DNA from 3 places in the Pseudooceanicola profundus genome. Region 2 is predicted to be linked to each of the others. Evidence: riboswitches for the same ligand, from Rfam matches in the RefSeq annotation. Region 2 holds a riboswitch; each other region holds the start of a gene.

What was found. Region 2 has a riboswitch for cobalamin ahead of ACX9MO_RS06340 (hypothetical protein). Riboswitches for the same ligand answer to the same signal wherever they lie in the genome.
Region 1: it holds a riboswitch for cobalamin, as region 2 does, so the genes downstream of both, nrdH (glutaredoxin-like protein NrdH) here and ACX9MO_RS06340 (hypothetical protein) in region 2, are expected to answer to the same signal.
Region 3: it holds a riboswitch for cobalamin, as region 2 does, so the genes downstream of both, ACX9MO_RS05715 (TonB-dependent receptor plug domain-containing protein) here and ACX9MO_RS06340 (hypothetical protein) in region 2, are expected to answer to the same signal.

The regions. Positions count from the first base shown of each region.
Region 1 is NZ_CM142898.1:3,886,741-3,891,954, forward strand. It holds gene rpsB (30S ribosomal protein S2) at 1-377, shown strand, start outside; gene tsf (translation elongation factor Ts) at 456-1,331, shown strand; cobalamin riboswitch at 1,861-2,055, shown strand; gene nrdH (glutaredoxin-like protein NrdH) at 2,164-2,385, shown strand; gene nrdI (class Ib ribonucleoside-diphosphate reductase assembly flavoprotein NrdI) at 2,404-2,820, shown strand; gene nrdE (class 1b ribonucleoside-diphosphate reductase subunit alpha) at 2,889-4,970, shown strand; gene nrdF (class 1b ribonucleoside-diphosphate reductase subunit beta) at 5,072-5,214, shown strand, end outside.
Region 2 is NZ_CM142898.1:1,378,481-1,383,694, forward strand. It holds gene ACX9MO_RS06315 (ATP-binding protein) at 1-47, shown strand, start outside; gene ACX9MO_RS06320 (hypothetical protein) at 229-534, shown strand; gene ACX9MO_RS06325 (DoxX family protein) at 618-1,064, shown strand; gene ACX9MO_RS06330 (VOC family protein) at 1,064-1,930, shown strand; gene ACX9MO_RS06335 (serine hydrolase domain-containing protein) at 2,177-3,244, shown strand; cobalamin riboswitch at 3,391-3,590, shown strand; gene ACX9MO_RS06340 (hypothetical protein) at 3,711-4,013, shown strand; gene ACX9MO_RS06345 (homocysteine S-methyltransferase family protein) at 4,258-5,214, shown strand, end outside.
Region 3 is NZ_CM142898.1:1,249,678-1,254,891, reverse strand. It holds gene ACX9MO_RS05730 (ABC transporter ATP-binding protein) at 1-196, opposite strand, end outside; gene ACX9MO_RS05725 (FecCD family ABC transporter permease) at 193-1,176, opposite strand; gene ACX9MO_RS05720 (ABC transporter substrate-binding protein) at 1,173-2,015, opposite strand; gene ACX9MO_RS05715 (TonB-dependent receptor plug domain-containing protein) at 2,067-3,944, opposite strand; cobalamin riboswitch at 4,086-4,298, opposite strand; gene cydD (thiol reductant ABC exporter subunit CydD) at 4,508-5,214, shown strand, end outside.

The DNA.
Region 1 (5,214 bases), 1.8 Mb from region 2:
CCAAGAAAGAGCGTCTCGGCATGGAACGCGAGCAGGCCAAACTGCAGGCCTCGCTGGGCGGTATCCGCGAAATGGGCGGCGTGCCCGACCTGCTCTTCGTCATCGACGTGAAGAAAGAGGCGCTCGCCATCCTCGAAGCCAAGAAGCTGGGCATCCCGGTTGTCGCCATCGTCGACACCAACTGCTCGCCCGAAGGCGTCGACTACATCATCCCCGGCAACGATGACGCGGCCCGCGCCATCTCGCTCTACTGCGACCTCGCTTCGCGCGCGGCTCTCGACGGCATGACCGCCCAGCTGGGCGCCGCCGGCGTCGACGTGGGTGAGCTGGAAGCGCCCGAAGAGGAAGTCCTCGCCGAGGAACAAGCAGAGGCCTGATCGGCCCCTGTCACGAAAGTTTCAACGGCTGCGGGCATCACCGCAGCCGGATGTATTCAGACTTTGAGGAGAGCCACCATGGCGATCACTGCTGCACAGGTGAAAGAACTGCGCGAAATGACCGGCGCAGGCATGATGGATGCCAAGAAGGCGCTGACCGAGACCGATGGCGACATGGACGCCGCGGTTGACTGGCTGCGCACCAAGGGCCTGGCGAAAGCCGCAAAGAAATCCGGCCGCACCGCGGCTGAGGGCCTCGTCGCCGTCGCCGTCGATGGCGGCAAGGGCGTCGCGATCGAAGTGAACTCGGAAACCGACTTCGTCGGCAAGAACGCCGAGTTCCAGGCCATGGTGAAGGGCTTCGCGGATGCCGCCCTGAACGTGGCCGACGTCGAGACCCTGAAAACCACCGAGATCGGCGGCAAGACCGTCGAAGCGATCCTGACCGACAAGATCGCGACCATCGGTGAGAACATGACCCTGCGCCGGATGGAATCCATCGAAGGCGAGACCGTCGTGTCCTACATCCACAACGCGGCTACCGACGGCATGGGCAAGATCGGCGTTCTCGTCGCCATGACCGGCGGCGACGAAGCCTTCGGCCGTCAGGTCGCCATGCACGTCGCAGCTGCCAACCCGGCCGCCCTGAACTCCGACAGCCTCGACCCGGCCGTCATCGAGAAAGAGCGTCAGGTCCAGATCGACATCGCACGTGAATCGGGCAAGCCCGAAGCCGTGATCGAGAAAATGATCGAAGGCCGCATGAAGAAGTTCCTCGCCGAGATCACTCTCGTCGGCCAGGCCTTCGTCGTGAACCCCGACCTGACCGTCGAAGCCGCTGCGAAAGAAGCCGGCGCCACCATCACCGGCTTCATCCGGATGGAAGTCGGCGAAGGCATCGAGAAAGTCGAAGAAGACTTCGCAGCCGAAGTGGCGAAAGTCGTCCAGGGCTGAGCCTTCCGGCAGCCCTGCGCTGCCATGGACAGAGACAGGAAACGGCGCCGGTACCCCCGGCGCCGTTTTCGATTCCGGCCATTGGTTCGGGGCCATTGGTTCGGGGCCATTGGATCGGGGCCGCCGCTTTGGGGCCGATCACGCTTGCCGGGAGGCCACTGGCCCCCACTGTTCGCCCTTTGACAGTCGGCTCGATGATCTTCGGTCAGCCATGTGGACGCGCACGGCGCGCTTGCGGCCCGGCGGCGGGCGAAAGGCTGCGTGCTCGACCGGCGGGGGGATCTGGATGGCCCCGAGCGATTCTCCCTGCCGTGTCGTTTCGCCTGTGTCGATGGTGCAAAGCCGCCTTGCAGGGGCGGCTCTGCACTTGGCATCCGGGGCGTGACGGGATATTGGGCAGACCACGGGGAAAGCAGGACCGCCGAAGCGGCCGCATCTCCCGGCTCTTCCCATGAAAACAAGGTCTTGGGGGCATATGCCGGAACGCCCCAAAAGCTACACCATATATTGACACTTTGCTGAAATCGGCACAATATGCAGGGGTCTTGGTGCTCTGGGGGTGTGACGCCCCGAGGCAAGAGGGAAGCCGGTGGAACTCCGGTACTACCCCCGTAGCTGTGAGCGGTGAGCCGAAGTCCCGTATCCACTGGCGTCATGCCGGGAAGGGGGGGCCGGTGCGATTGGAGCCGCGAGTCAGAAGACCTGCCAGGACAGCAGATTAACCACACCGGACGGAGGGTCCGGGGATGTGGACCGCGGCGCCCCCGGGCGGCGCGCGTCGGCCTCTCCGTCCCTCACGCCGCCAGAGGATGTCAGAGCAAGGGACTGCCCGATGACCATCACCGTCTATTCCAAACCCGCCTGCGTGCAATGCACCGCCACCACTCGCGCGCTGGACGCCAAGGGACTGGAGTTCGAACTGGTCGACCTGACCCAGGACGCCGACGCAATGGCCCGCGTGACCGAGCTCGGCTACCGCCAGGCCCCCGTGGTCATGGCCGGTGACGACCACTGGGCCGGCTTCCGTCCCGACAAGATCGCCGCTCTGGCGTAAGCCCGGTGTGATCGCGTGATGGGCGGGCTCGTCTACTTTTCCTCCCGGTCGGAGAACACGGCACGTTTCGTGACCCGGTTGGGCCTGCCTGCCCAGAGAATCCCGACCGACCCGGAGGCGGCGCTGCCTGCGCCTGACGCACCCTTCGTCCTGATCTGCCCGACCTACGCGGACGGGCAGGGCCGGGGCGCTGTGCACAAGCAGGTGATCCGCTTCCTCAACGACGCCCGCAACCGCGGGCTGCTGCGCGGGGTCATCGCCGCGGGCAACCGTAATTTCGGCACCACCTTTGCCATGGCCGGCGACGTCATCGCCGCCAAGTGCAAGGTGCCCGTGCTCTACCGTTTCGAACTGGCGGGAACCGACGGAGATGTCACCCGCGTCTCAGAAGGATTGGACAAGTTTTGGAAGACGCAATTCTCGACCGCGAGCTGACTGACAGCGCCCCCGCAAAAGGCGTCCCGGCCGAGTGGCAGGGGCTGGATTACCACGCGCTCAACGCGATGCTGAATCTCTATGACGAGAACGGCAAGATCCGCTTCGACGCGGATCGCATGGCGGCGCGCCAGTACTTCCTGCAGCACGTCAACCAGAACACCGTCTTCTTCCATTCGCTGGACGAGAAGCTGAACTACCTCGTGGAGGAAGGCTTCTACGAGGACAGCGTGCTGAAGCAGTACGACCGCGCCTTCCTGCGCAAGATCTGGGACGCGGCCTTTGCCAAGAAGTTCCGCTTCCCGACCTTCCTCGGCGCGTTCAAGTACTACACCAGCTACACGCTGAAGACCTTCGACGGCAAACGCTACCTCGAACGCTTCGAGGACCGCGTGGTCATGGTCTCGCTCGCGCTTGCGCGCGGCAACGAGGCCGACGCCATGAAGCTGATGGAAGAGATCATCGGCGGCCGTTTCCAGCCCGCCACGCCCACCTTCCTGAACGCTGGCAAGGCGCAGCGCGGTGAGCTGATCTCCTGCTTCCTGCTGCGTCTCGAAGACAACATGGAAAGCATCGGCCGCGGCATCAACTCGGCGCTGCAGCTGTCCAAGCGCGGCGGCGGCGTGGCCCTGATGCTGACCAACATCCGCGAGCATGGCGCGCCCATCAAGGGGATCGAGAACCAGTCCTCCGGCGTGATCCCGGTGATGAAACTGCTGGAAGACAGCTTCTCCTACGCGAACCAGCTGGGTGCGCGTCAGGGGGCAGGGGCGGTCTACCTGAACGCCCACCACCCGGACATCCTGCGTTTCCTCGACACCAAGCGCGAGAACGCGGACGAGAAGATCCGCATCAAGACGCTGTCCCTTGGCGTCGTGGTGCCGGACATCACCTTCGAGCTGGCGAAGAAGAACGAGGACATGTACCTCTTCTCGCCGCATGACGTGCAAAAGGTCTATGGCCGCCCGTTCTCGGAAATCTCGGTGACCGAGAAGTACCACGAGATGGTCGACAACCCGCGGATCAAGAAGAAGAAGATCAACGCGCGCCAGTTCTTCCAGACGATCGCCGAGATCCAGTTCGAGAGCGGCTATCCCTACATCATGTTCGAGGACACGGTGAACAAGGCGAACCCGATCGCGGGCCGCATCACCATGTCGAACCTGTGCTCGGAAATCCTGCAGGTGAACGAGGCGTCGGAGTTCAACGAGGACCTCGGCTACAAGCACCTCGGCACCGATATCTCCTGCAACCTCGGCTCGATGAACATCGCCAAGGCGATGGACGGCGGCGATCTGGCGGGCACGGTCGAAAGCTCGATCCGCGCGCTGAACGCCGTGTCGGAAATGTCCGCCATCGACTCCGTCCCCTCGGTGCGTCGCGGCAACGACGAAAGCCACGCCATCGGCCTGGGCCAGATGAACCTGCACGGCTTCCTGGCGCGCGAACGCATCCACTACGGCAGCACCGAAGGCGTTGATTTCACCAACATCTACTTCTGCACCGTTCTGTTCCACGCGCTGCGCGCCTCGAACAACCTGGCGAAGGAGCGGGGCGCCGTCTTCAAGGGCTTCGAACAGTCGAAATACGCCGACGGCACCTTCTTCGACAAGTACGTCGACCGCGACTGGCTGCCGGAAACCGACACCGTGAAGGCGCTCTTCGAGAAGTTCGGCGTGGCCGTGCCCACGCGCGAGGACTGGGCGGCGCTGCGCGACGCAGTGGTGAAGGACGGTCTCTTCAACCGGAACCTTCAGGCCGTGCCGCCGACCGGTTCGATCAGCTACATCAACAATTCGACCTCCTCGATCCACCCGATCACCGCCAAGGTCGAGATCCGGAAAGAGGGCAAGATCGGCCGCGTCTATTACCCGGCGGCCTTCATGTCGAACGACAACCTCGAATACTACAAGGACGCCTACGAGATCGGCGCCGAGGCCATCATCGACACCTATGCCGCGGCCACCCAGCACGTGGACCAAGGCCTGTCGCTGACGCTGTTCTTCAAGGACACGGCCACGACGCGCGACATCAACAAGGCGCAGATTTACGCGTGGAAGAAGGGGATCAAGACGATCTACTACATCCGCCTGCGCCAGATGGCCCTTGAAGGCACCGAGGTGCAGGGCTGCGTGTCCTGTTCGCTTTGACGTTCTCCTCCCGGGTCGTGTAGACGGCCCGGGACCCTTCCTTTCCGGGTACGGACGCTGCCAACCAGTCCCGCCCGGCTGCCTGTTTCAGGATGCTGCCCATGAAAGACCTCGCCCAAGCCCGCCCGGTGCCCCGCGCCATCAACTGGAACCGCCTGCAGGACGACAAGGACCTGGAGATCTGGAACCGCCTGACGGTGAACTTCTGGCTGCCCGAGAAGGTGCCGCTGTCGAACGACATCCA
Region 2 (5,214 bases):
TGCTGGTGCAACGGATCGTGGAGATGACCGGCACACCGGCCAGCTGAGGCGAGGGCCGCGCCCGGCTTCGGGCGGCGGCGTCGATCCTCGGCCCTCACCTCTGTCGGCACCGCTCCGCGCGGCGGCTTTCCCGGGCCCGTAACTTCCTTGTGAACTCGGGGCCGCAGGCTTGCGGGCAAGGCGGGCGGGCCCCAGAACACCCGTGACGACAGCCACCCGGGACGACGGATGCTCCGCTACGCCACCCTTTGTGCGACCCTCGCGGTCCTGCTCCTGACGACCCTCGTGTCGGCGCAGGTCCCTCAGACAAGCGGCTGTGGCAGCGCGCGGGCCCAGGTGGATGTCTGCTACGCCCCCGGAGCCGCCCTGCCGGACCGGGCCCCGGCCAAGAAGCCCTGCCTCAGCTGTGCCCTGACCGACACCGCCGCGCTGCCCCCGGGCCCCCTCGCCTGGCCGCTGCGCCATGTCGCGGCAGAGGCCCCGCAGGGGTCCGGGCGCGTCATCCCGCCCGACGCGCGCCCTCCGCGCGCCTGATCTCCATCCCCGGTAACCGGTGCGCCCCGCGCACCAGCCCTGATGCGACGCCCCCCGGCGCTCGCCCCTTTGGAGATATGACCATGACCACCACCCCCAAACGCCCGGCACTTCTGCTGCCGGCTCTCGCCCTCGTCTATGCCGTCGCGGGCCCGCTCTCGACCCTCTGGCTGCGTGTCATCAGCGGCGTCGCCCTGATGATCCACGGCTGGCCCAAGATCCAGAACCCCACCGGCGCGGCCGAGATGGTCACCGGCCTCGGCTTCGCCCCCGGATGGCTCTGGTCCATCCTGCTCTCGGTGACGGAATTCACCGGCGGCCTCCTGCTCGCCCTCGGGCTGCTGACCCGTCTTGCTGCGGGCGGCACCTCGGTTGTCCTGCTGACCACGATCTACTTCCACTGGATCGTGAAGGATCAGGGCTACCGCGGGGCCGAGCTGTCGCTCATCTGGTCCGCGGTCACCCTCAGCTTCCTCGCCCATGGCGGAGGCCGCTACTCGCTCGACCGGCTGCTCGGAAAGGAGCTGTGATGGACCGGAGAACCCTTCTGGGCAGCCTTGGCGCGGCGGCGCTTGCAGGCAGCCTGCCCCGGGCCGCGCAGGCGGCCAACAGCCTGCCGGTCGAGGCCCCGATCCACGTCGGGCACGTCGGCCTGCGGGTCCGCGACGCCGAGGCGCTCTCGACATGGTACCAGCAGGCGCTCGGCCTGCGGGAGACCGGGCGCGACGGCGCGACCATCCGTCTGGGCGTGGGAGGGGAGACGCTGCTCACCCTGACCCAACACGAGGGGCTCTCCCTCGCCGGGCCTCGGGCGGCGGGCCTGTTTCACACCGCCTTCCTGCTGCCGACGCGCCGGGACCTCGCCATGTGGATCGCCATGGCGATCGACCAGCGGGTGCCCGTCACCGGCACCGCAGATCACCGGGTGAGCGAGGCGATCTACCTGACCGACCCGGAAGGCAACGGGGTCGAGATCTATGCCGACCGGCCGCAGGACAGCTGGCAATGGGTCGACGGGCAGGTGCAGATGGGCACCTTCGCCATGGACGTGGACGGCATCATGGGCACGCTGGGCCTGCTCCCGCCCAGCTGGCGCGGCGCGCCCGCCGGCACCCGCGTCGGCCATGTCCACATGAAGGTCGGCAACGCGCGTCAGGCCGGGCGCTGGTGGCGCGAGACGCTGGGCTTCGACGCCGTGAACGCCCGGGACGATGCGGTCTTCCTCTCAACCGGGGGCTATCACCACCATGTCGCGGTGAACGAGTGGATGAGCGCCGGCGCCGGGCGACGCTCGGACCGGGAAACCGGGCTCGACAGCGTGGACCTGCTGCGCCGGACCCCCGGCGAGACGCGCCGCTACGAGGACGACTGGGGTACGACGATCACCCTGACCTGAGCCTGACCCTCGGGCGATCCCCACGTGATCCTCGCGTGATCCCGGGGGGCGTGGCGCCGGCCGCCACGCCCCTGCCCGGCCTGCGGGCCCCTCTCCGGTCCCGTCGCGGGATCGGAGGACGCCGAAATATCGGTCGAATATCATGACCTGCGGCAGGGCCATGCGCTGCCCGGGCCGCCGCCCCTTGCGGTTGCGGGGCGCAGGCGTCAAGCCGGTGATGTCACTGACACTGTAAAGGAAAACAGCATGACCTCCGGTTTCGATCCCGATCTCCTCGCCCAGGCGGTCACCCTCGCGCAGGAGAGCGAGTCCCCCTGGCCGCGGTCGATGTACTACGACGACGGCAGCTATGTCGGGAACGTCGAGTGGAACGAGACCGGCCCCTGGACCGAGATCGTCGGCCCGGTGAAACCCCGCGGCGGCCCGGCCGGGCTGATCCTGCGCGGCGGCGAGGAAATCGCCCGCTGGGGCGATGTGGAGCGGGCCGACATGACCTTCTCGATCGCCAAGAGCTACCTCTCGACCCTCGCGGGCGTGGCCCATGGTGACGGCCTGCTGCCGGATCTGGACGAGCCGGTCTGCACCCGCGTGCCCGGCCCGGCCTTCGAGGGCCCGCACAATGGCCAGATCACCTGGCGCCACCTCCTGAACATGAACAGCGAGTGGAGCGGTGAACTCTTCGGCAAGGCCGACCAGGTGGATCACTACCGCCAGATCGGCGTCGGCGCCGACAACAGCCGCAAGGGCGAGATGCGCGAGATGAAGACGCCCGGCACCTTCTACGAATACAACGACGTCCGCGTGAACGCCCTGTCCTTCGCGCTGATGTCGCTGTTCCGCCGCCCGCTGCCCGAGGTCCTGCGCGAGCGGATCATGGACCCGATCGGCGCCTCGCCGGACTGGCGGTGGGAAGGCTACGAAACCTCCTGGGTCGAGATCGACGGCCGCCGCATGCAGTCGGTGCCCGGCGGCGGGCACTGGGGCGGGGGGCTGTTCATCTCGGCCTCCGACCATGCGCGCTTCGGCCAGCTGATCCTGCGGGACGGCGTCCACGCGGGCCAGCGCCTGCTGCCCGAGGGCTGGATGGCGCAGGCGGTGACCCCCTCGCCCACGCTGGCGAACTATGGCTTCCTGTGGTGGCTGAACAAGGGGCCGGCGGCCAATCCCGCCCTGCCCTCCAGCGCCTTCGCCGCGCAGGGGGCAGGCACGCACCAGATCTGGATCGACCCGGATCACGACGTGGTCGTGGTGCTTCGCTGGGTGGCCGGCGACCGCGCCCAGAAGGTGCTGGAGGCCATCGTCCGCGCGCTCTGAGCCGGACAGGACCTGTCGAGGGGTGCGGGGACCTGCGCGGCTGAGAGCCCCGCCCCGCTTCCCTCGCCCCGCTCCCATCGCCTCCGCCCGCCGCGCCCCTTGCAGCCACCCGGGCGTTGCGGCTGGACACAGGCCCCGGGCCATGCCACCTTCACGCCCGATGGTGCCGCATCCTCCGGGTGCGGCTGAAAAGGGAACACGGTACGGGCTCTGCCCAACTCCGTGACTGCCCCCGCAACTGTAGGCGGAGAGCGGTTCCGATTAACGCCACTGGACCAGGGTCCGGGAAGGTTCGGAACAGCATCGACCCGCAAGTCAGGAGACCTGCCATCTCCGGCGCGGTTCCCGCGCTGCAGTCACCTTGATCCTGGCGGGGAGCCGGGGGCGCGGAGGCAAGACATGGACTTCTCTTCTGCCGGTCCCAGGCCACTCGCCCCTGTCCCGCTGTCGCAGCGCGGAGGGCGCCATGCTTCTGGAACGCACACTCACCACACTTCAATCCCGGGCCGAAAGCCCCGAGCGCGCCCGTGAACTGGGTCGGCTCGGGTTCCTGCAGTGGATGATGCTGCTCAGACCCGAGGCGAGCTATCTCGAGGAGGCGCGGCGCGCCCTGACCCTGGCCGCCCCCTTCGAGGGCACCGATCCGGCCATCGCGGTCTTTACGCGGCTGGTGCGCGAGTCCCTGTCGCGCCGCGCCCAGCCGGTCGAGGTGCCCCTGCCGCTGCCAAGACGCCGGGGCGGGGCCCGCGCCCGGAGGGCGCTGATGTAAAGCCGGGGCCCGGAGGGCGCTGATGTAAAACCGGGGCCCGAAGGGCGCCGATGTAATACCGGGGCACTGAGGGCGCTGAAGCAATACCGGGCCATGGAGGCGCCCATTCAGCCCCCAGGCAGAGGGCACTGACGTGACACCCTCCCCGCGAATGTGAGCGAACCTCATATCCGTTACGAAAATTATGAGTTAGGCACTCGGTGCAAATCTGTCCTATCGAGGCGACTTGAAAGGCAGATTCGACATGATCAACTTCTCGCTCCCCCCCACGGACAGCTTCAAGGCGCTCCAGGCCGCCGCGCGCGAGCGCATCCTCCTCCTCGACGGCGCCATGGGCACGATGATCCAGACGCTGAACATGACCGAGGAGGATTTCACGGCACAGGGCCATATCCATGGCCCCGGCTGCCGGCATCACCACTCGGATCACCCGCAGAAGGGCAACAACGACCTGCTGGTGCTGACCCAGCCGCAGGCGGTCGAGGACATCCAGCTGAAATTCGCCCTCGCGGGCGCGGACATCCTCGAGACCAACACCTTCTCCTCCACCACCATCGCGCAGGCCGATTACGGGCTGGAAGGCGCGGTGCATGACCTCAACGTCGCGGGGGCGCAGGTGGCGCGCCGCGCCGCCGACCGTGCGCAGGCCGCCGACGGCAAGCCGCGCTACGTCGCCGGGGCCGTCGGGCCGACGAACCGGACCGCCTCGATCAGCCCGGACGTGAACGATCCCGGTTACCGCGCGGTGACCTTCGATGACCTGCGCACCGCCTACGGACAGCAGATCGACGGGCTGATCGAGGGCGGGTCGGACCTGATCCTGATCGAGACGATCTTTGACACGCTGAACGCCAAGGCGGCGATCTTCGCGGCGCTGGAAAGCTTCGCCAAGGTGGGCAAGCGCCTGCCGATCATGATCTCGGGCACGATCACCGATGCCTCGGGGCGGACCCTTTCGGGGCAGACCCCCACGGCGTTCTGGCATTCCGTGCGCCACGCGCGGCCCTTCACCGTGGGGCTGAACTGCGCCCTTGGCGCCGATGCGATGCGCCCCCACCTGACGGAACTCTCCGGCGTGGCCGACACGCTGATCTGTGCCTATCCCAACGCGGGCCTGCCCAATGCCTTCGGCCAGTACGACGAGACGCCGGACCAGACCGCGGCACTGGTCGAGGTCTTTGCCAAGGAAGGCCTGATCAAC
Region 3 (5,214 bases), 130 kb from region 2:
GGGAGAGGGCGGCCAGTGACGATTGCCCCGCGAAGGGCACCAGCCCGAGGGCCGCACGCATCAGTGTCGTCTTGCCCGCACCGTTGGGGCCGATGAGGCCCACGAACTCGCCTTCGCCCACGGAGAGCGTGATGCCGTCCAGCACCGGACGGTTGCGCAGGGTGACAGAGAGGTCGGAGAGCGAGAGCAGCGTCATGCCTGCTCCCCCTTCGTCTTCCAGATCAGGTGCAGGAAGAGCGGCGCGCCCACGAGGGCCGTCACCACGCCGAGCTTCAGGTCCCGGTCGGGCATCACCACGCGCACCGCGATGTCGGCGGCCAGCAGCAGCGCCGCCCCGCCCGCGGCGGAGGTCCAGAGCAGGGCCGAGGGCCGCGCGCCCACAACGGGCCGCAGCAGGTGCGGCACCACGAGGCCGACGAAGCCGATGGCGCCCGCAACGGCGGTACCCGCGCCCACGACGCAGGCGGTGCCCAGCACCAGCGCCAGCCGCAGCCGTGTCAGTTGGACGCCCATGGCGCCCGCCGCATCCTCGCCCAGTGTCAGTGCGTCGAGCCCGCGGCCCGTCCGGGCCAACAGCAGCGCGCCAAGCGCCATGAAGGGCAGGGCCAGCCAGACATGGACCATGGACCGGTCGGCGAGCGAGCCCATCATCCAGAAGACGATCTCCCCGGCGGCATAGGGCGAGGGCGAGAGGTTCAGCACCAGCGAGGTCAGCGCCGAGGCCATGGCCGAGACGGCGATGCCGGCCAGGATCAGCGTCAGGGAACCGCCACGTGGCCCGGCCAGCAGGACCAGCAGCAGAACGGCCCCCACGGCGCCCGCAAGTGCCATCAGCGGCAGGGCGAGGGCAAAGGCGGCGGAGAGGCCGGTCTGGATCGAGATCACGGCGCCAAGCGCGGCAGAGCCGGAGATGCCGATCAGCCCCGGCTCGGCCAGCGGGTTGCGCAGGTAGCCCTGCATCGCGGCCCCGGCGAGGCCGAGCGAGCCACCGATCAGGATCGCCAGCAGCATCCGGGGCAGGCGGATTTCCCGCATCACCAGCGGCAGCGGGCCATCGCCACCGGCCACAAGCGCCTTGAGCGCGGCCAGCGGCCCGATCTCGGCCGGGCCGATGACGAGGGAGGCCAGTGCCAGCAGGGCAACCAGCGGCAGCAGGACGGCAAAGGCTTTTTTCACTGCGCGGGCCTCATCCGCTCGCGCATGTCGGTCAGTTTCTTCATCGCACCCAGGACTTTCGGGGTTCCGCAGATCCAGTCGGCATCCGACATGATCGCGCCGGGGACGGCATCGCGCAACCGTTCCACCACGGGATGTTCGAGGATTTCCTCCGACCGCGATCCGCCGGGATAGGCGCGCGATGTGATCAGGGCGTCGGGTTCGGCCATGGCGAGCAGTTCCAGCGGCATCGGGCCGCCATGGGGGAAACCCGCCTCGGCGGCGACATTTGCGAAACCGGCGGCGGCGAGGATCTGGCCCGCAAGGGTCTGGTCGCCGGTGGTGTATCCATTGGCGTAATAGAGCGCGGCCCGGGGGCGCGCGTCGCCCGCAGGCGCCCGCAGCGCGGCGAGATCGGCATCGAACTGCGCGGTCAGCGCCTCGGCCTTGGCCTCGCGGTGCAGCAGCGTGCCGACCTCCGCGATATGGTCGCGGACCTCCTCCAGCGAATTGGCCGGCGCGATCTGGGCGACGCGGACGCCGAGACGGCGCAGCATGGCCACGGCGGCGAGGGAGGAATACTGCCCGGCGAGGACCAGGTCGGGCTGCATCAGCCAGACTTCCTCGGCAAGGGCGTGGTTGATGTCGTAGGCCTGCGCCTCCTCCACCATGGCGGAGGACCGCGGATCGGTCGCCAGCATGGAGACCGAGTGCAGCTGCCCCGGCGCGGCCAGCATCATCGCCAGCTGGTCGGTGCAGAGGTTGATAGAGACGACCCGGCGCGGCGCGGCGTCTTGCGCCTGCGCTGCGGCCGGGACGCCGAGGCAGAGGGCGGCCAGAAACGCCCGGGCGGATCGCATCCCTGATCCCCGGCCCGGACGTGGGGCTTTCCGGCCGTACCGCACCGCCTCTTACCAGGACGAGCTCAGGCCGACATAGGCCGTGCGCCCGCGCGAGGCATAGCCCCAGGTGTCGGAGTAGTCTTCGTCGAAGAGGTTCAGCACCCGGCCCGTCACCTTCACCGTATCGGTCACCGCGTATTGCGCCGAGACGTCCACCACCGTGTAGTCGGGCAGCTTCTCGACAGCGTAGCTGCCGAAGTACTGCGCGTCGTAGTTGCCCGCGACATAGCGCAGGTCACCGTTCAGCAGCAGGCGCCCGTCGAGCGAGGTCCAGGTCGCGCCGAGGGTGAGCGTATGCTCGGGGCGGCGCTGCTCGACCGAGCCATCGGGGTTGGTGGCGTCGAGGTAGGTATAGGCGGCGCGCAGGCTGAGCTGCTCCGTCGCCTCGAAGCGGGCCGCCAGTTCCACACCCTGCCGGTCGCTGTCGCCGGTCTGGTTGATGTAGGTGTAGGTCGTGGCATCGGCCATGACCGAGGTGATCTCGTCGGTCAGGGTCTCGTTGAAATAGGTCACGTCGATCGTGCCACGGCCCGCGGCGAAGGGCACCTCGACACCGATGTCGAAGGAGGTGTTCTCCTCCGGCTTCAGGTCGGTGTTCCCGGTGTAGGTGATGCCGCTGTAGGTGTCGTTTGCGAAGAGCTCGTAGTAGCTGGGATTGACCGAGCCCTTGCCCGCCGAGGCGTGAAGCCGGATGCCGCTGGCCAGCGTGTAGCTGACGCCCGCGTTCCAGGTGGTCACGTTGCCGAACTGGTCGTTGTCGTCATGCCGAATGCCGACCTGCAGGTCGAGACCGGGCGCGAAGCTGCCCCGGTACTCCGCCGCGATCGAGTTGGTCTCGCGGTTGTAGAGCGAATTGGTGGTCGAGCTGTCCTGCGCGTTCTCCAGCATCAGCGTGACCATGTGGTCCGCCGCCGCCACGGTGCCGTCGATGCCGTAGGACAGGCGGTACTTCAGCACCTCGGTTTCGGTCTCGGTCGGCGCAAAGCCGTTGTAGCCCTGGTCGTAGTCGGTGCGCTCGTAGCTCAGCCGGTTGACCATGCGCCCGCCGAGGCTCTCGTATTCCAGCCAGACCTGCGCGGTCTGCTCCTCGCGGTCGCTCCACTGGGTCGGATCGTCCACGACGTATTCACCGGCGGTGGCCGCCGTCCAGGACTCGCTGTCGTAGTCGTAGGTCTCTTCGGAATGGCGGAAGGTCGCGCCCATGGTCAGGCCGGGCAGCAGCTCGTAATCCGCGGCGAACTGCCAGGTCTCGCGGGTGATGCCGTCCTTCTCGCCGTTCGAGCCGGAGTAGTCGTAGCCCTCGTCGTGGCGCTTGGCATAGGTCAGCGAAACGCCACCCTTTTCGCCCCGGTGGGTGACGAAGCCCGATACGGCCCAGCCGCTGCCGGCCTCGACGGTGCCGCCGTAGTGCAGGCCGCTGCCGCTGGATTTCTTGGTGATGATGTTGATCACACCGGCCGAGGCATTGGAGCCGTAGAAGGCGGACTGCGGCCCGCGCAGCACCTCGATCCGCTCGATATTGACGGTCTCGAGCCCGGTGAGGATGTATTCGCCATCGCCGCCGGCGGCCTCGATGCCGTCGATCAGGATCAGGGTGTGGCTCGACTCGCCGCCGCGGATGCGGACCTGCGTGTAGCTGGCGCCGCTGCCCGAAACGCTGACGCCCGGTACGAGGCGCAGGGCCTCCTGCACCGAGGCCACGCCGCGCTCTTGCAGCTCCTCGCCGGTCAGCACGGTGGCCGAGCGCCCGTAGCGTGCGGCGTCGATCGGGGTCAGGCCGCCCGAGACGATGATCTCGTCCAGTTCGATCATGCTCTGCGCGCGGGCGGCAAGCGGAGAGGTGGCGGCGGTGATGGCCAGAACGGCCGTGGTCATCTTGAGTGTCATCTCTGTCCCTTCCGGGCGCCCCGTTGGTCGGGGCAGGTGCTTGCGTTCAGCAACCGGAAATGGACAGGTGACCCCCCGGCAGCGGTGCGGTGTCACCACATACGGACAGGTCCGTTGCCCCGGGCGCCCTCCGCGCCCCGAACAGGGTGAACGGCTTCGACAGGTTTCCTGACTTGCGGGTCATCGCCTTACCGGGCCTTCCCGCCGCGCCCTTGTGGCGCCGCAGTGGCATGATCCGGCATCGCTCGCCGCTTACAGTTGCGGGGGCAGTTGCGGCATTGGGCCCAAGGCCCGCACCGCATTCCCTTTTGCACCGGGCGTGGGGACACCCGGACCGAAGCTGGCCGGGACCCTAGGGCAGGAGGGGCCTGCAGTGCAAGAGCGAAAGCCCTGTCACCCGCCCTGAGACCGGGGCCTGCATCCCCCGCGCCCGCGCCGTGACGCCCTACTTGCGCCTGCCCTGCGTCTGGCGGTCACATGGGGCGCGTCGCCCCATGCGGCAGGAAGACCGCTTTCCCGAAACCTGCAATCAGATTAGACCTTTGCGGGAAAGGACGGCCCCCATGTCCCGGACCTCTGCCCTCACGCGCCTCGTGGCGCCCGCCGCTGCGCGGCATCTGCGTCTCGCCTCCGGCCTTGGCCTGGCGGCCGGGTTGCTCTGGCCCGTGCAGGCGGCCGCGATCGCCTGGGCGATTCCGGCGTGGATCGAGGGGCGCTGGGTGGCGGGGCTCTGGGCCGCTGCGCTCTTCCTTGCGGCCGCGCTGATCCGGGCCGGGCTGGAGGCCCTGGCCGCCCGCCGGGCCTACCGCGGCGCGGACATGGTGATCACCGAGGCGCGCGGGGCGCTGCTCGACCGCGAGGGGGGGCAGCTCTCGGGCGGCGTCTCCTCCGCGGCGCTCGGCGCGATGGTGGCGCAGAAGCTGCCGCTGCTCTCGCCCTATCTCACCCGCTACCAGACCGCGATGGTGCGCGTCATGGTACTGCCGCTGCTCTACCTCTGCCTCGTCTTCCCGGTGTCCTGGGCGGCGGGGCTCGTGCTGCTGGTGGCGGGGCCGCTGATCCCGGTCTTCATGGCCCTCGTCGGCATGGCCGCGAAGGAGGCAAGCGACCGCCAGATGGCCGAGATCGGCGACATGAACGCGCTGCTTATCGACAATATCGCCGCCCTGCCGGACATCCGCCTGCTGAACGCGACCGAACGGGCACGTACGGACTTCGCGGCCCGGGCCGAGGCGCTGAAGACGCGCACGATGGCGGTGCTGCGGGTGGC